3 regions of the Secundilactobacillus sp. MJ173 genome follow, and region 1 is predicted to be linked to each of the others. Evidence: riboswitches for the same ligand, from Rfam matches in the RefSeq annotation. Region 1 holds a riboswitch; each other region holds the start of a gene.
The links. A riboswitch is a leader RNA that binds a small molecule or an ion and turns the genes downstream of it on or off. The one in region 1 is predicted to bind thiamine pyrophosphate.

Region 1 (4,791 bases):
CGCTGTCTAATGCATCAGCATAGCCGCTTAAATCATTGTCGATATCACTATAACCATCGTCAACATTGGAAATGGCGATTTCTCCATTAATTTTGTTGCCCATTGAATCTAACTGACTCTGTTCACCAGAAGTAAGCCGACTTTTGAACACATTATACGTTGCTTCAAGCGCACTTAGATTTTCAACTGCTTGTTCTTTGGTATCAGTGTCTTCATATGCAGCAAGTCCAAGATTGTACAAATAATCATCAAAACTTCCGTTCTCTTCATACGCTTGCTTGTCGTTAGGATCTGGAAAATCATCGGTGACATCACTTTGGACATCCGTCGACGCCTTCCCCAACGCACCCTTCACACCACTGATATCACTTTGATATTGTACGTATAAAATTTTTGTTGATGCTTGTGCCTGTGTCGTTGTCAACACGTTAGGAATCTGCGTAAACACGCCACCAACTAATGTTGCCCCTAATACGACTGTTACAGTCTTTTTCCAAACATTCCTAGTCATCAAAAATGACCTCCTCAAGTAATAGTTACGAAAACACGACTCGATTATAGGTCTATAAGTATAAAAATGAAAGTTGCTTTCAACCGATACACTTATTGCCGTTATTCCTATATGTACGGCGTTCGTCAGTGGAGACGAGCGCTTTTTAATTCTAAAACCGGTTCATAAGCGCTTAAATATCAGTATTAAGCTTCCAGCATTGCTTTCACAACACCGTCAATATCCTCACTTTGTGCGATCATGGAAATCACAGCTGAACCCGCTGCACCTGTGTTGATCACATCGCTCAAATCATCAACGGTAATCCCACCAATGGCAACGATTGGCCGATCAGTCAGACTGACTAATTGCTTTAACCCATCGAAACCAATCACGGGGTCAGCATCCGCCTTCGACCCAGTTGGATGAATCGGGCCACTACCATAGTAATCGATACCCTCAATGACATTAGCGGCTTCAACCTCTTCAGCATTCGAGCAAGATAAACCGACAATCATCTGGTCGCCAACTTCTGTAACAACCTGCTGAATCTTTTCATCAGATTGCCCCACGTGAATCCCGTCAGCGTTAACTTGTTTTGCCAACTCGACGTTATCATCCACGATAAACGGAATCCCCGCTTCGGCGCAACGGCCACGTAATTTCATGGCCATTGCTGCGCGATCAATCGGTGACAAGGTTGAAGCATTGCCCTTATCACGAAATTGAAAAGCTGTGATACCCGCTTTAATGGCCTGCTCAATGATGGTTTCGAACTGACCTTCAGGCACATCTTGAGAACCGCAGACAAAGTAAGCTTTCAACATTTCTGGTTTGAATTTCATTTGCCCGAATGCTCCTCTCCGTAAGCCCAATGGTTCAGTGGCCCATGACCATGACCAACTTGGATAGTATTGCGAATAGCAGCTTCAACGAAGTCCTTCGCCACCCGAATAGCCGATTCAATGTCTTTGCCCTTGGCAATCTCCGCAGTCATAGCACTAGACAGCGTATCGCCAGTACCATGAGTTCGAACGGTGTCAACTCGAGGCGCGCTGAGCCAGAATTCTTTACCATTTTCCAGCAAAACATAATCGGTCACTTTATCGGTATCGCCGTGACCACCCTTGATCATAACGTTCTTAACACCAGTTGCACGGATCTGCTTAGCAGCCGCCTGCATGTCTTCGGGTGTCTTGATAGTCATATCAGTTAGCCGTTCCGCCTCTGGTAAATTAGGTGTGACAACGGTCGCTAGCGGCAATAAATCACGCTTAACGGTGTCAATCGCATCATCAGCCAGTAACGGCGCACCGCCCTTAGCAATCATAACGGGATCCACGATCAGCGGTCCCAAGTCATATTTCTTCAGATTCTCAACGACGATTTCCACGTGTTCTGCATCCGCCAGCATCCCCGTCTTGCAGGCTTTAATTTTCAAATCACCCGCCACTGACGCAAACTGTTCATCGATTAATTTCTTAGATAATGCAGCAAAATCTTGCACACCAATGGTATTCTGTGCGGTTACAGCTACAATCACTGCAGCACTAAATACGTGACGTTCCTGCATGGTCTTGATATCGGCCATAACGCCAGCACCACCACCGGAATCAGTCCCAGCAATCGTGAGTGTTTGTGGAAATGAATTAACTTCCTCAGCCATCTTAAATGTCACACCTTTCAGTCAAATTGGGCAATCTTTTCAATATCAGCAACGGATGCTAAATGCAATTCGTCCATTAAGCGAGCAGAGAAAGTACCTGGCCGTTCCTCTTTCAGCTGATCAGCAACGATCTGGCCGATTGAAGCAAAGACCAAGCAAGCTGTTTGAGCAGCTTCAAAGTAGTCACCATCACTGACCGCACAAAAGGCACCCACAATACTGCTGAGCATATCGCCAGAACCAACGTGTAACTGGAACAGCGGCGTGCCGTTAAATACTCGGGCAACGTGTTCACCATCGGTAATGACATCCGTGGCACCACTAAGAATAACGACACAATTCTGTTTCTTAGCAGCAGCTTTAGCGATTTCCACCACGTCTTGATTGCCGGAACCAGCATCGATGCCCTTCGCGTCCCAGGCAACATCTGCCAAAGCGGCGATTTCACCAGCGTTCCCACGAATAACGTCCACTTGGAACTGGCTCATCAAATCAAGGGCAACTTTCTTACGGTAACTAATGGCACCAACCGCCACTGGATCAATAACTAACGGTTTGTGCTGTGCGTTAGCAGCTTTGCCCATAGCTAAAATATGGTCTACTTGCGGCTTAGAAAAAGCTCCAAGGTTCAAAGCAACGGCATTACTGATACCCACCATTTCATCGGTTTCAGCAATTTCTTCGGACATAATGGGTGACGCACCAATGGCGTTAATGCCATTAGCCACATCTTGAACGGTGACAAAGTTTGAAATGTTAAGGACAACGGGATTGGTCTCGCGAATCTGATTCAGCAAATCGATTTTCATGAAAAATCCTCCCAAAATTTTAGTACAAACAACAGTCAGATACTAAAAAAAGTCGAGCTAATCAAAACGTTAGCTCGACTCTTCACCAGTAAAACTGGTCCGAATTGAACACGTTCCTTCGCAAGTCTGAACTTACAGGTTCAAAGGGATAGTGCGAGCACATCTCAGCCCCAGAAAAAAGTGGGACACCCCTCGTGTTGTTTGGCTTAATTGTAAAAGAAAAAGGGTGTGGAAGCAAGCGCTTAGAGAGCGGAGTGTAAGGGACGGGCGCCAAAAATCCCGAACTTGGATTTTAGGTGGCTGTCACTTACATGCAGCTCTCTGCTTGCTGTAACCCGACTAAATCAGGGTGTGGAAGCAAGCGACTAGAGACTGAAAACTAAGACGCTTTCGGCAAAAATCCTGGGCTTGGATTTATGCCGGAAGTGACTTAGACGTAAGTCTCTGCTTGCTGTAACCCAACTACTCTACATAAAAGAAAAGAGCCCAGCCCCAAAAGGTTGAACTCTTCCAAACATAAATTCTAAAACGACACCGCATCCGGATCCATCGCTGACCCAGCAGCACCCTGGAACCCGTCAATCTTCTTCATGTCATCTTCACTAATTTCAAAGTCAAAGATGTCAGCATTCGACTTAATATATTCAGCGTGCACAGACTTTGGCAGTGGCAAGAAGCCGTGCTGTAAGTGCCAGCGTAGGACTAATTGTGGTACAGACTTATTGTATTTCTCAGCAATCTCTTTCAGTCCATCAATCTGGAAAATCTTACCAGTTCCAAATGGACTGTATGCCTCTGATAAAATATCGTGTGCGTTATTATATTCCACAACGCTTGGCTGCAGATCGGATGGATTCAAGAAAATCTGGTTAACCATTGGCGCAATCTTAGCGGTCTTCAGCAAGGCATCCAAATGTTTAGGCCGGAAGTTTGAAACCCCGATAGCCTTCACTAAACCTTCCTCATAAGCTTCTTCCATAGCTTTCCAAGTCTCAGCATTAGCTTCTTCCCAGTTATCACGAAAAGCAACTGGATTTGGCCAGTGAATCAAGTAAAGATCAACGTATTCCAAACCTAATTTGGATAGAGAGGTCCCAATGGCTTGCTTCGCTTTTTCATAGCCGTGATCAGCATTCCATAATTTCGTGGTCACGAATAAATCTTCGCGTTTCACACCAGAATCGTGGATTGCTCGACCAACGCTTTCTTCATTCCCATAAGCAGCAGCCGTATCAATGTGACGGTAGCCCGCTTTCAAGGCATCTAATACTGACTGGTAAGCAACATCGCCATCTGGCGTCTGCCAAGTGCCAAGTCCAATAACCGGAATCTTAGTCCCGTTGCTGAGTGTATAAGTATCTGTGAGAGCCATACCAAGTCCTCCTTTATGATTAAAAAACGGTAAACTCAAGTCTTAACAACTTTGAGTTTACCGTTTTTTTGAAGTTTGACGCAAGTGATTAGGCTTACGCAACCTGGTTAATCTTTCTTCATCCACTTACGGAATTTATTAATGATGTAGCCCAGCACGATGAGAACTGCTAGACCTTCAATAATCCACATGATCATCTGTTTCCAGTTAATGCCAGGTTTGGCAATCTTAGCTGCTTTGCCATCTTTGTCAGTTACCGTAAATAATCGGTCAAATTTCCAAGACCCATTGTCTGCTTTCACAGTCATTTTCAACCGGTATTGTCCTGATTTGAGTACTTTACCATCCAAAGTTGGCATCTGGTATCCAAAACTGGAATTAGGCGCAAAGTTCAACATCTTTTGGTTAACTTTGGCAACGGTCTTATCACCTTCACCAGTAACAGTCGCTTTAA
Region 2 (4,791 bases), on a different contig from region 1:
CTTATTGTCCGCAAGCCGTCTCATGGATCCTGGTTCCGGAGCATATGAATGCTTTGATCCGTCAACGACGGCGCTGGGCTCGTGGTGGCTTAGAAGTTTTAATTCGCAACCGGCAATTAATTTTTACGGGCAAACTTGCCGAACAATGGTTGTTGATCGATATGGTGATCAGTAATTTATGGGCGTTAAGCTGTTTCTTCATGATCGTTCTGTATTTCCTGACCATGATCTTTTCTCACGCCTTGATTTTAGACGGTGGGGTCTTATTTGTTCTGACACTGATTAGTATCGTGCAGTTCATCATTGGCTTTACCAGTTCTCAGCGTCAGGGCTACATTGACTGGCAAGATTTATTGTTGCTGCCAATGTACTTTGTCTTCTACTGGGTGGTTAACTTGATCAGCTGTATTACCGCCCTTGGTTCCTTCTTCCTTGATCCAAAACGAAAAGGGACCTGGGCCAGTCCAGATCGGGGGGTCTAAAATGGATAAAGATAAATTAGTGATTCGTAAAAAAACGTCCCTCTGGTCACGATTTCGGCGAATGATCCTGCTTATTTTATTGTGGGTTGTCGCTATTTACGTCTTAGTCATTAATCTCTGCTTTATTTTTGGGATTTATTCGGATGGCTTAGTCGTGAATTATTCACTGTTCAACCTGTCATTTCATTTGTATAAACTGTTAGGCAACCTGATTTTGGTGATTGGCGGTCTGAGCATCCTGTACAGTATCATTCACATTCGGAATCTCAAACGAAAGGTGGCAGCAAATGACAAAGACAATGCGTAAATGGATATTAGGATTGATCATCGTCGTTTTCATTGGCTTGATTGCCGTCAACGTTCGTAAGAGTACTAAATTTGAACTGGGAACTCGGGAAAACTACGCCTTAGCTAGCAGTGATACCAAAATTAAAAATGGCATTATGGTGTTTTGCTATCATCGAATCCTGAATGATAATGACACCATGGTTAAAAGCGTGGAATCATTAACGCCGAATAATCAACTCCACGTTTATAACGTGAATGTATCCGAATTTAAAAAGCAGATGCAGTTTTTGCATCAGCACCATATTAAAGTGATTTCCACTGCCCAAATGATCAGTATGTTGAAGAATAATCAGCCAGTTCATGGGAAGTATGTCGTTTTGACTTTCGATGACATTGATCGGACCATGGCCGAAAATGCTGCGCCCATCATGAAACATTATGATTATCCGTTTACGGCTTCGATTATTACCGGCTCAACCGGAGAATATATCGGTGGCGAACAGTTAGCCACTTGGTCTCAGATTATGAAATTATACCGGTCTGAAAGCACCAAAATGGAGCTGGGTGTTCATACCAATAATATGCATTACCTAGTTAAGGGGACGCCAGCGTTTAACTTGAAGCGCAATTATCCGAAATTTGTTCGCGATTATGCAATCAGTCAAAAAGTCATGAAGCAAAAGACGGGGCAAACGACACCGATTTTCACTTATCCATATGGTAGCGGGACGCCGTTGGTTCAAAATTACCTCGTTCATCAACCGAAATTGCAGGTGATTTACACGTTAAATAATGGGATTGTGACGAATGAAAACGATCTTAAATTAGCACCGCGGATGATCATCACCAAGAATAGTTGGCCAAGTATTGCTCGTTGGCTGGCATGATAGCATAGTTGAAATCAAGGAACTGCTTTTGAGCGGTTTCTTTTTATTTATATCAAGAAAAATGCTTGCATTAATCAACCAGTTATGACATGATAAGCTTACAAGCTAGGGGTGCTCTAATAGAGCTGAGATGGCAAACGCCAGACCCTTTGAACCTGAGAGTTAACACTCACGTAGGAAAGCTGATTGAACGTGTGCAAAACTCCCGAAGTCTAGCTTCGGGAGTTTTTTAGTTGGTTTCATCCAGGTTCGTGGCTGAGTTGAACCATGAAGGGATTTGAAGCAATGACGGCATTACAGCAACAGTTACAACAGGCAATCGATGACCAGCAGTCAAGTCTACTCACTATTTTGCGTGAGTTAGTCGCTTTCCAAACGGTGTCACCACCGGCTAGGAATACAGTGGCAATTCAAAATTACGTGAAACAGCAACTCACACAAGCTGGATTTACCGTTAAGCAACAGTCATTCTATGAGCAAGATGCGTTAGTTTCGGGGCAACTAAGTGGAAGTGCGGGCAGTAATCATCATAGTCTTCTATTAAATGGGCACGTGGATGTGGCCGCACTGACGGATCTGGATCACTGGCAGACGGCCCCGTTCCAACTCGTACAGCGGGGCGATGAATTATATGGTCGCGGTGTTAGTGATATGAAAGGGGCAATGGCTTGTTTCTTGTACCTCTTTCGATTATTAAAACAACTAGATATTCATCTTCCGGGTGATTTGCGATTTCAGTCAGTGGTTGGTGAAGAAGCCGGTGAAGCAGGGACCAAAACTTTGCTGGAACAGGGTGAAACAGCCGACTTCGCAGTGGTTGGCGATACCAGCAATATGGCTTTTCAAGGACAGGGCGGTGTGGTAACTGGCTGGATCACTCTTAAAAGTCCGCACACGTATCATGACGGCAACCGGGTGAATATGCTGCGAGCTGGCGGTGGTTTGAAGGCTGCCAGCATGGTTGAAAAGATGCCGGTAGTCATTGAGGCACTTCAGAAGTTGGAACATTACTGGGCAGTGACCAAGTCGTATCCGGGTTTCCCGGCAGGAACCAATACGATTAATCCGGCCTATATTGAAGGCGGCATTCATCCAGCCTTTGTTGCCAACGAATGTCGATTATGGATCACCGTTCATTTTTACCCTGATGAAACTATTGACCAAGTTACCCACGAGATCGAAGCTGCCGTAACTACCGCAGCTAAAGCGGACCCCTGGTTAAAGGATACTTTACCGACATTCAGTTGGGGCGGTGATTCGATGCTAGTGGATAAGGGAGAAATTTTTCCACCGTTAGCGATTGACGCCTCACAACCAGCCGTTCAGCTGCTGAAGCAAAGTCATGAGCAGCAACTAGGAGTGGTCCCTGATATCAATATGTCAACGTCAGTCTCGGATGGTGGCTGGTTTGACTTTTACCACATTCCTGCGGTGACGTATGGGCCAGGACAAATGATGCAGGCACATAGCGATAATGAGATGGTGCAACTATCACAACTGATTGATTACACCAAAGTAATGGCTGATTTCATCGTCACGTGGTGTTCACGACCAAAAGCTTGAAAGGATGACAACAATGAAAAAACAATTTCATCTGCAAGATATTATTTTAATCACCATGATTGCTCTGATTTTCGGTGCTATCTTTGTGGGGACGGATTACTTGTACAACGTGCTCTCCATGGCTGTGGGTCCGTTTGCTAACGAAATCTTATTTGGCCTTTGGATCATGGCGGGACCGCTAGCTATTTACTTAACCCGGATTCCCGGAGCAGCGATTGTTGGTGAAGTGTTGGGCGCTGCGGCTGAGGTTATTTTTGGCGGGACTTTTGGTATTGCAGCGTTGCTTTCCGGCATCGTACAGGGTGTGGGGTCTGAGATTGGTTTTGCCGCTTGGCGCTATAAAAACTGGAGCTGGGCAAGTCTGTTGACCTCTTCTGTGACCACCACCATCGTTGCGTTCACCTACGAAGTCTTTAAACTAGGCTACACTAACTATTCAATCGGCATGATTGTCGCCTTGTTTACCGTTCGGCTGCTCTCGGTGATTTTCTTTGGAACGGTGTTAGTTCACAGTGTGTTTACGTTACTGGATCGTGCTCATGCATTGCGTCATCTAGGACCGGAAAAATAACAGGTGCAATGACTTGCTTCAAACCTCCAAATTGCGTATTTTATGGGCGTAGTCGTGTCGAAGTCACAAACTTTGGAGGCTTAAAATGATTAAAATCGAGGATTCAATTGCTCGTCTGGCTTGGAATACGGAACATCATTTTCTACACATTCAGGCTCAGCATGAGTTTATGCGCGCTTGGGCAATTCAGTTTGAGTTGGGTTATACGGATTTGCGTGTGATTCAGATGGCATTGCAGCTGTCAGAACCAGCGCAACCAGAATTATTGTCACAACTAACGGCAGCCTATCAGCAAGTGTATCAATACGAGTACGCCTTTGTTGCGGGTGGCCTCGATGGGTTTAACCAGCAATTCGGCAATCAAATTGCGGATTACGAACGAGCAGAAAAACAGTTGCTCAATATTTTAGACCAGATCAAGTTGTTTTCAGATTAAGTGTCTACCAAAAAGCCCGTTTAGTTTTTGACTGAACGGGCTTTTTGGTGTCCTAATGATGCATGAGTTCACAATCATGTGGTAACATGGTTAAAACACCATGATGACACATCAAGGGGGCCCATCAGGTGGATGGGTAATTTTAAGTAGGGGGAGTGGCAGTACATGGTTCACAAACTTTGGCATCAGTTTCCGAGGGTCGAAGAACGGCTAGAGGCGCTTCAACCGTACTTAGTGGAAGCAGTAAAGCTGCCAAATCAACCGATTCAACACCAAATATTAGCTTTGCTGCAGTCTGGTGGGAAACTATTAAGGCCCGGTTTCTTTTACCTTTTTAGTGAGTTTGGTCAGCAAAACGATGAGGATGTGTTGCGGGCGGGCGCGGCTGCGTTAGAACTACTGCACGTGGCGACGCTGATCCATGATGATGTCATCGACCAATCACCGTTGCGCCGTGGTGTCACAACAATACATACGCTTTACGGTTCTCGAAACGCCATTTACGCTGGGGACTACCTCTTTACGGTTTACTTTAAAGAAGTTTTGAAGACGACCCATGACATG
Region 3 (4,791 bases), on a different contig from region 1:
ATGTGGTTAGATAAGACCATGACTTACTCATGCGCTTATTTTGAGCACGATGATGATACTTTAGAAGAAGCACAGATGAACAAGGTACACCATATTTTGAATAAACTACAACCAGAACCTGGCAAACGTTTATTGGATATTGGTAGCGGCTGGGGTACGTTGTTATTTGTCGCTGCTGAAGAATATGGTTTGCATGCTACTGGGATCACCCTTAGTCAGGAACAATATGATTACACGCAGCAACAAATCAAAGAACGCCACCTTGAAGGCAAGGTTGACGTGTTACTAGAAGACTACCGTGAAGTGAATGATCAATTTGATTACGTCACTTCTGTTGGGATGTTCGAACACGTTGGTAAGGAAAACCTTGGCTTGTACTTCCAAAAGGTTGCCGACTTCATGAAGCCTAATGGCCGTGCTTTGATTCACGGTATCACCGGCCAACACGAAGGCGCTGGAGTTGATCCGTTTATCACCAAGTACGTTTTCCCTGGTGGTTACATTCCTAACGTTGCTGAAAACTTAAAGCACATTATGGATGCTAAGTTACAATTTTCCGACCTTGAACCATTACGTCGTCATTATCAAAAGACCCTTGAAATGTGGTACGAAAACTACCAGAAGGTTGAAGATAAGACTGTTGAAAAGTATGGTAAAGAATTTGCCCGCATGTGGGGCATGTATTTACAAGCTTGCGCAGGTTCATTTGAAGGTGGCAACATTGATGTCATGCAATACCTATTGGTTAAAGCACCAAGTGGTACTGGCCTACCAATGACCCGTCAGTATATGTATGATGCTGATAAAGAAAAAACGGGTGTGAAGCAACTCGGTTAGATCCTGGAATGAGTGTGCGACGAGGCTCGGTAAATTCCAGAATATAGCACTTAAAAACGTCATTCCGATGGTTCTTATCGGGGTGGCGTTTTTAGGTATTATATTCTGAAATCTGAGTTTCAGGGCGCGATTCGACTAGTAAAATTACCGAATTAGGGTGTAATATTTTACAGAATTATCTTTAACTCGCTATGATAGTGATAGAACCTATCGTTGGAGGTGTTATTTTGGTATCAGTGCAAGTCTTAGAAGCGTTTGTTCAAGGCAAAGTGAACGATGAAAAATGTGAGGATACCATCGTCAATACGCCTGATTTTATTGCCATCGTTGACGGTGTCACCAGTAAATCGAAGTTTCAGTACCAGGGTAAGACAACTGGAAAAATAGCGTCTACCATGATTGCTGGCGTTGTAGAACGGTTGCCTAAAAACGCCACGTTGTCAGTGCTGATAGAGCGAGTAAATCAAGCATTCGTCACTTTTTATCATCAAATTGATTTTCCAGTTGATCGTGATAGCCAGGGGCTGCAAGCCGTTGCCGTGGTTTATTCTCGTTTTCGTAATGAACTGTGGCAGGTTGGTGATGCGCAAATTAATCTAGATGGTCAGCTGCTAACTAATCCCAAGCCAAGTGACTTGGTTTTATCGAATATGCGCAGTTTGGTTCTGCGGCTATCCCCTGATGATAAGCAGTCGGATCCCGGTCGTACAGCTATTTTGCCGTGGATTTTAAAGGCGACTCAATTTGCTAATGTAGCTGATAGCGAGTGGGGTTATGCGATCTTTAACGGCCAGCCCATCCCAGATTCACTGTTAAAGGTCTACCCACTATCAAACGCGGAGCACCAAATCGTGTTAGCGAGTGACGGCTATCCTAAAGCAGCAGGTAATTTGGCTGAGTCGGAGGCAAGTCTACGAGAGGTTTTGCAAAATGATCCCACTTGCAGCCATGAATACCGGTCAACTAAGGGTACTGTGTCTGGCAATCGCTCATTTGACGACCGGAGTCTGATTCACTTTAAAGTAGTGCCAAGCTAATCAAATTAAAAAAGCCCCTTAGAATTTGGCTGATAAAGTCAGCTTTCAATTCTAAGGCGCTTTTTAACCTGTTTAGGCTTAAAATTACTTTTTCGTATTAGCGGCATTACGCTTAGCGTCGCGGATGATTTTCATCGCCCGTTTACGGGTCTTCAAACTGGGACTCTTAAGTCGCCGGTAAGCGCTAGCCATATCAGTCTTTTCCATGATTGATCTCCTTATAACTTTACCATGAGGCCTTACGGACACCAGGAATTTGACCAAGGTGAGCGTATTTCCGGAAATTCAAACGGGACATATTGAACTTGCGCATGTAACCGCGTGGCCGTCCGTCTAATCCGTCCCGGTTACGTAGCCGATTAGGATTAGAGTCCTTTGGCAGGTGGGCCAAGGCTTCGTAGTCGCCTTGCGCCTTTAGTTCACGCCGAATAGTGGCATACTTTGCGATGAGTTCACGTTGCTTGTTATACTTTGCAATCTTTGATTTTTTTGCCATGTTTCCTCCAATGACTTAGTGATATTAGTGCAACAAATTCATTAAGTAATTGCCAGGTCAATGGTGTTAGTAGTATTTGATGCCGTCACAACAATGGTAATAATTTACCAATAATCAATTCGAATTACCACTAATTAGACTTGATTTAATTAAACTGTAATAATTACGCTTTACGATTCACGCGTATTAATGAGAAGTGTGCTAAAATAATAACTGAAAATTAAATGCACTAGGGGCGCCATATGGCTGAGATAGATGAATCTAGTCCCTTCGAACCTGTATAGTTAATACTTGCGAAGGAAAGTGTACGTGAACATCAATATACAATGATGGTCTTTCAGTGCGCGGAACTAACTGCGGCTGAAGGACCTTTTTTATTGGAAGAGGGGCTTTTAATGGGAAATACGAAACCAAGCGGGCTATTTCTGCTTTGGATGGGTGCGGCGATTTCAATCGCTGAGATTGTGACCGGGACACTCATTGCACCATTAGGTTGGAAAAGCGGCTTGCTAGCGATCTTAGTTGGGCACGTGATTGGCTGTTTTGTTTTTCTGCTACCTGCTGGTTATCTATCAGCTCAGCAGAATAGGACGGCAATCCAAGCCACTAAGACGGTTTTTGGGCAACAGGGCGTTGGGCTGTTTTCAATGCTAAATGCGCTGCAGTTACTAGGGTGGACGGCGGTAATGATCGTCAATGCTCAACAGGCGATGAATGGGCTATCAAAGGCGTTGTTCAACTATCAATCAGTATTGGTGATGTCACTCATCGTGGCGGTGTTGATCGTGGTTTGGCTATTAATGGATCACGACTGGCTTTTCAAAGTGAATAACGTCATCGTTGTCTTACTAGCCATTGGCATGATCCTGATGCTGTGGACCATTATGAAGGAGGGCCGCTTGCAAAATAGTACCGATCTCGCGCCATTGAGTTTTGGCAGTGCAGTTGAACTTAACGTGACCATGGCACTTTCCTGGTTGCCACTGATTGGCGATTACACTCAGCATACCGATCGACCGTTTCGCACCAGTATGGCCAGTGTGAGCGGCTACTTTATTGCCAGTGTGGCCATGTTTTCACTGGGACTTTTCACGGTGATTTTAACCGGCCAATCTAATTTTACAACCGTGCTTTCGCATTCCAGTATGGGGATGATTGCTCTGCTAGTGATCGTTTTTTCAACGGTAACCACGACCTTCATGGATGCCTATTCGGCAGCTACTAATATCGCTAATTTGGTAAAGACTAAAGCAGTTAATTTGATTGCGATTGGGATTACGGTGTTAGGTTTACTGATTGCACTGTTTGTTTCAATGGCATACTACCAGAACTTTTTATACGCTATCGGGGCGGTATTCACACCGCTATTTGCCATCTTATTTGTCAGCGTCTTCTTGATGCATCAACGACTTTCATTACCATTAAACTTTTTATGGTGGCTAATCGGCGTTGTTGGTTATTCGTGGTTGCAGAAGTTGGACTTCTTTTTGGGGACGACCTTCTTCTTGCTACTAGTGCTAGTATTAGGCGTTTATCTGACAGGGGTGGTCACCAAAAAGTACCCGTTGATGACGGATTAGGTAAGTGGCTGACTATGCAGGAGAATAGAGAGGAGCAAACGCATGAATAAAAGAGTTTATTATTTAACCCTAACTTCGGTTCTTGTGGCATTAGGTGTAATCGGTGGCAGTTTATTTGAATTTACAGTGGGTGTAGCCAAAGTTGCGCCAATGCAACACTTAATCAACGTTGTATCTGGGGCCTTATTAGGACCTTGGTGGGCAATGACACAGGCGTTTTTAACGTCCTTAATTCGTAATTTGCTGGGGACTGGTACGATTCTAGCTTTTCCTGGTAGCATGTTCGGTGCTTTTTTAAGCGGTTTGCTATTCAGATACACTAAAAGGCTGATTGCAGCAGTGTTTGGCGAATTGATTGGGACTGGTATCATAGGTGCGATAGTTGCTTACCCAATTGCAGCACTGCTATTAGGGGCGAAGGGTGCACTTTGGCTATTTGTGCCAAGTTTCTTCCTTAGTGCACTGGTTGGTGCGGTGATTGCTTATGTGTTATTGAAGAGTATTTGGTCCACGGTGATTCAGCCACAGATGAATAGGCTGAGTAAGTAGTATTAAAATGAGGTTGTGCCATAAGTCTATATTGGTAAAAATTTCATTTGGTTTCTTGACTTAAAGACAATTTAAAGTTTGCTTTTGTTCAATACTTTAATCTAGTCTAAACCTGCGCCACAACTCAGATTCCGGCCATTTAACGCAAAAAACCGTATTCCGACAAAGTTCGACGGAATACGGTTTTTTGCGTTAAATTCTGGAATCTACCGAGTTGTGTCACACTCTCATTCGCTAAATAATCTGGTATTGATCGTCCGTTAATGCAAAGTGGTCTTTCAAACCGGAAGTG

Region 2: linked by a shared signal. The riboswitch ahead of AC6H04_RS02850 (acetylornithine deacetylase) and the one ahead of thiM (hydroxyethylthiazole kinase) in region 1 are both predicted to bind thiamine pyrophosphate.
Region 3: linked by a shared signal. The riboswitch ahead of cytX (putative hydroxymethylpyrimidine transporter CytX) and the one ahead of thiM (hydroxyethylthiazole kinase) in region 1 are both predicted to bind thiamine pyrophosphate.

Annotation. Positions count from the first base shown of each region.
Region 1 covers NZ_BAAKGN010000066.1:5,327-10,117, reverse strand. The annotation lists gene AC6H04_RS10520 (hypothetical protein) at 1-511, opposite strand, end outside; gene thiE (thiamine phosphate synthase) at 697-1,335, opposite strand; gene thiD (bifunctional hydroxymethylpyrimidine kinase/phosphomethylpyrimidine kinase) at 1,332-2,156, opposite strand; gene thiM (hydroxyethylthiazole kinase) at 2,174-2,965, opposite strand; TPP riboswitch at 3,062-3,168, opposite strand; gene AC6H04_RS10500 (aldo/keto reductase) at 3,489-4,337, opposite strand; gene AC6H04_RS10495 (WxLIP family cell surface protein) at 4,445-4,791, opposite strand, start outside.
Region 2 covers NZ_BAAKGN010000019.1:106,681-111,471, reverse strand. The annotation lists gene AC6H04_RS02865 (glycosyltransferase) at 1-482, shown strand, start outside; gene AC6H04_RS02860 (hypothetical protein) at 484-789, shown strand; gene AC6H04_RS02855 (polysaccharide deacetylase family protein) at 770-1,657, shown strand; TPP riboswitch at 1,755-1,854, shown strand; gene AC6H04_RS02850 (acetylornithine deacetylase) at 1,925-3,220, shown strand; gene AC6H04_RS02845 (ECF transporter S component) at 3,234-3,791, shown strand; gene AC6H04_RS02840 (hypothetical protein) at 3,877-4,227, shown strand; gene AC6H04_RS02835 (polyprenyl synthetase family protein) at 4,393-4,791, shown strand, end outside.
Region 3 covers NZ_BAAKGN010000038.1:43,145-47,935, reverse strand. The annotation lists gene AC6H04_RS06435 (class I SAM-dependent methyltransferase) at 1-837, shown strand, start outside; gene AC6H04_RS06430 (hypothetical protein) at 1,065-1,874, shown strand; gene AC6H04_RS06425 (putative metal homeostasis protein) at 1,959-2,081, opposite strand; gene rpsN (30S ribosomal protein S14) at 2,101-2,370, opposite strand; TPP riboswitch at 2,592-2,689, shown strand; gene cytX (putative hydroxymethylpyrimidine transporter CytX) at 2,766-3,950, shown strand; gene thiW (energy coupling factor transporter S component ThiW) at 3,993-4,499, shown strand; gene AC6H04_RS06405 (FAD:protein FMN transferase) at 4,734-4,791, opposite strand, start outside.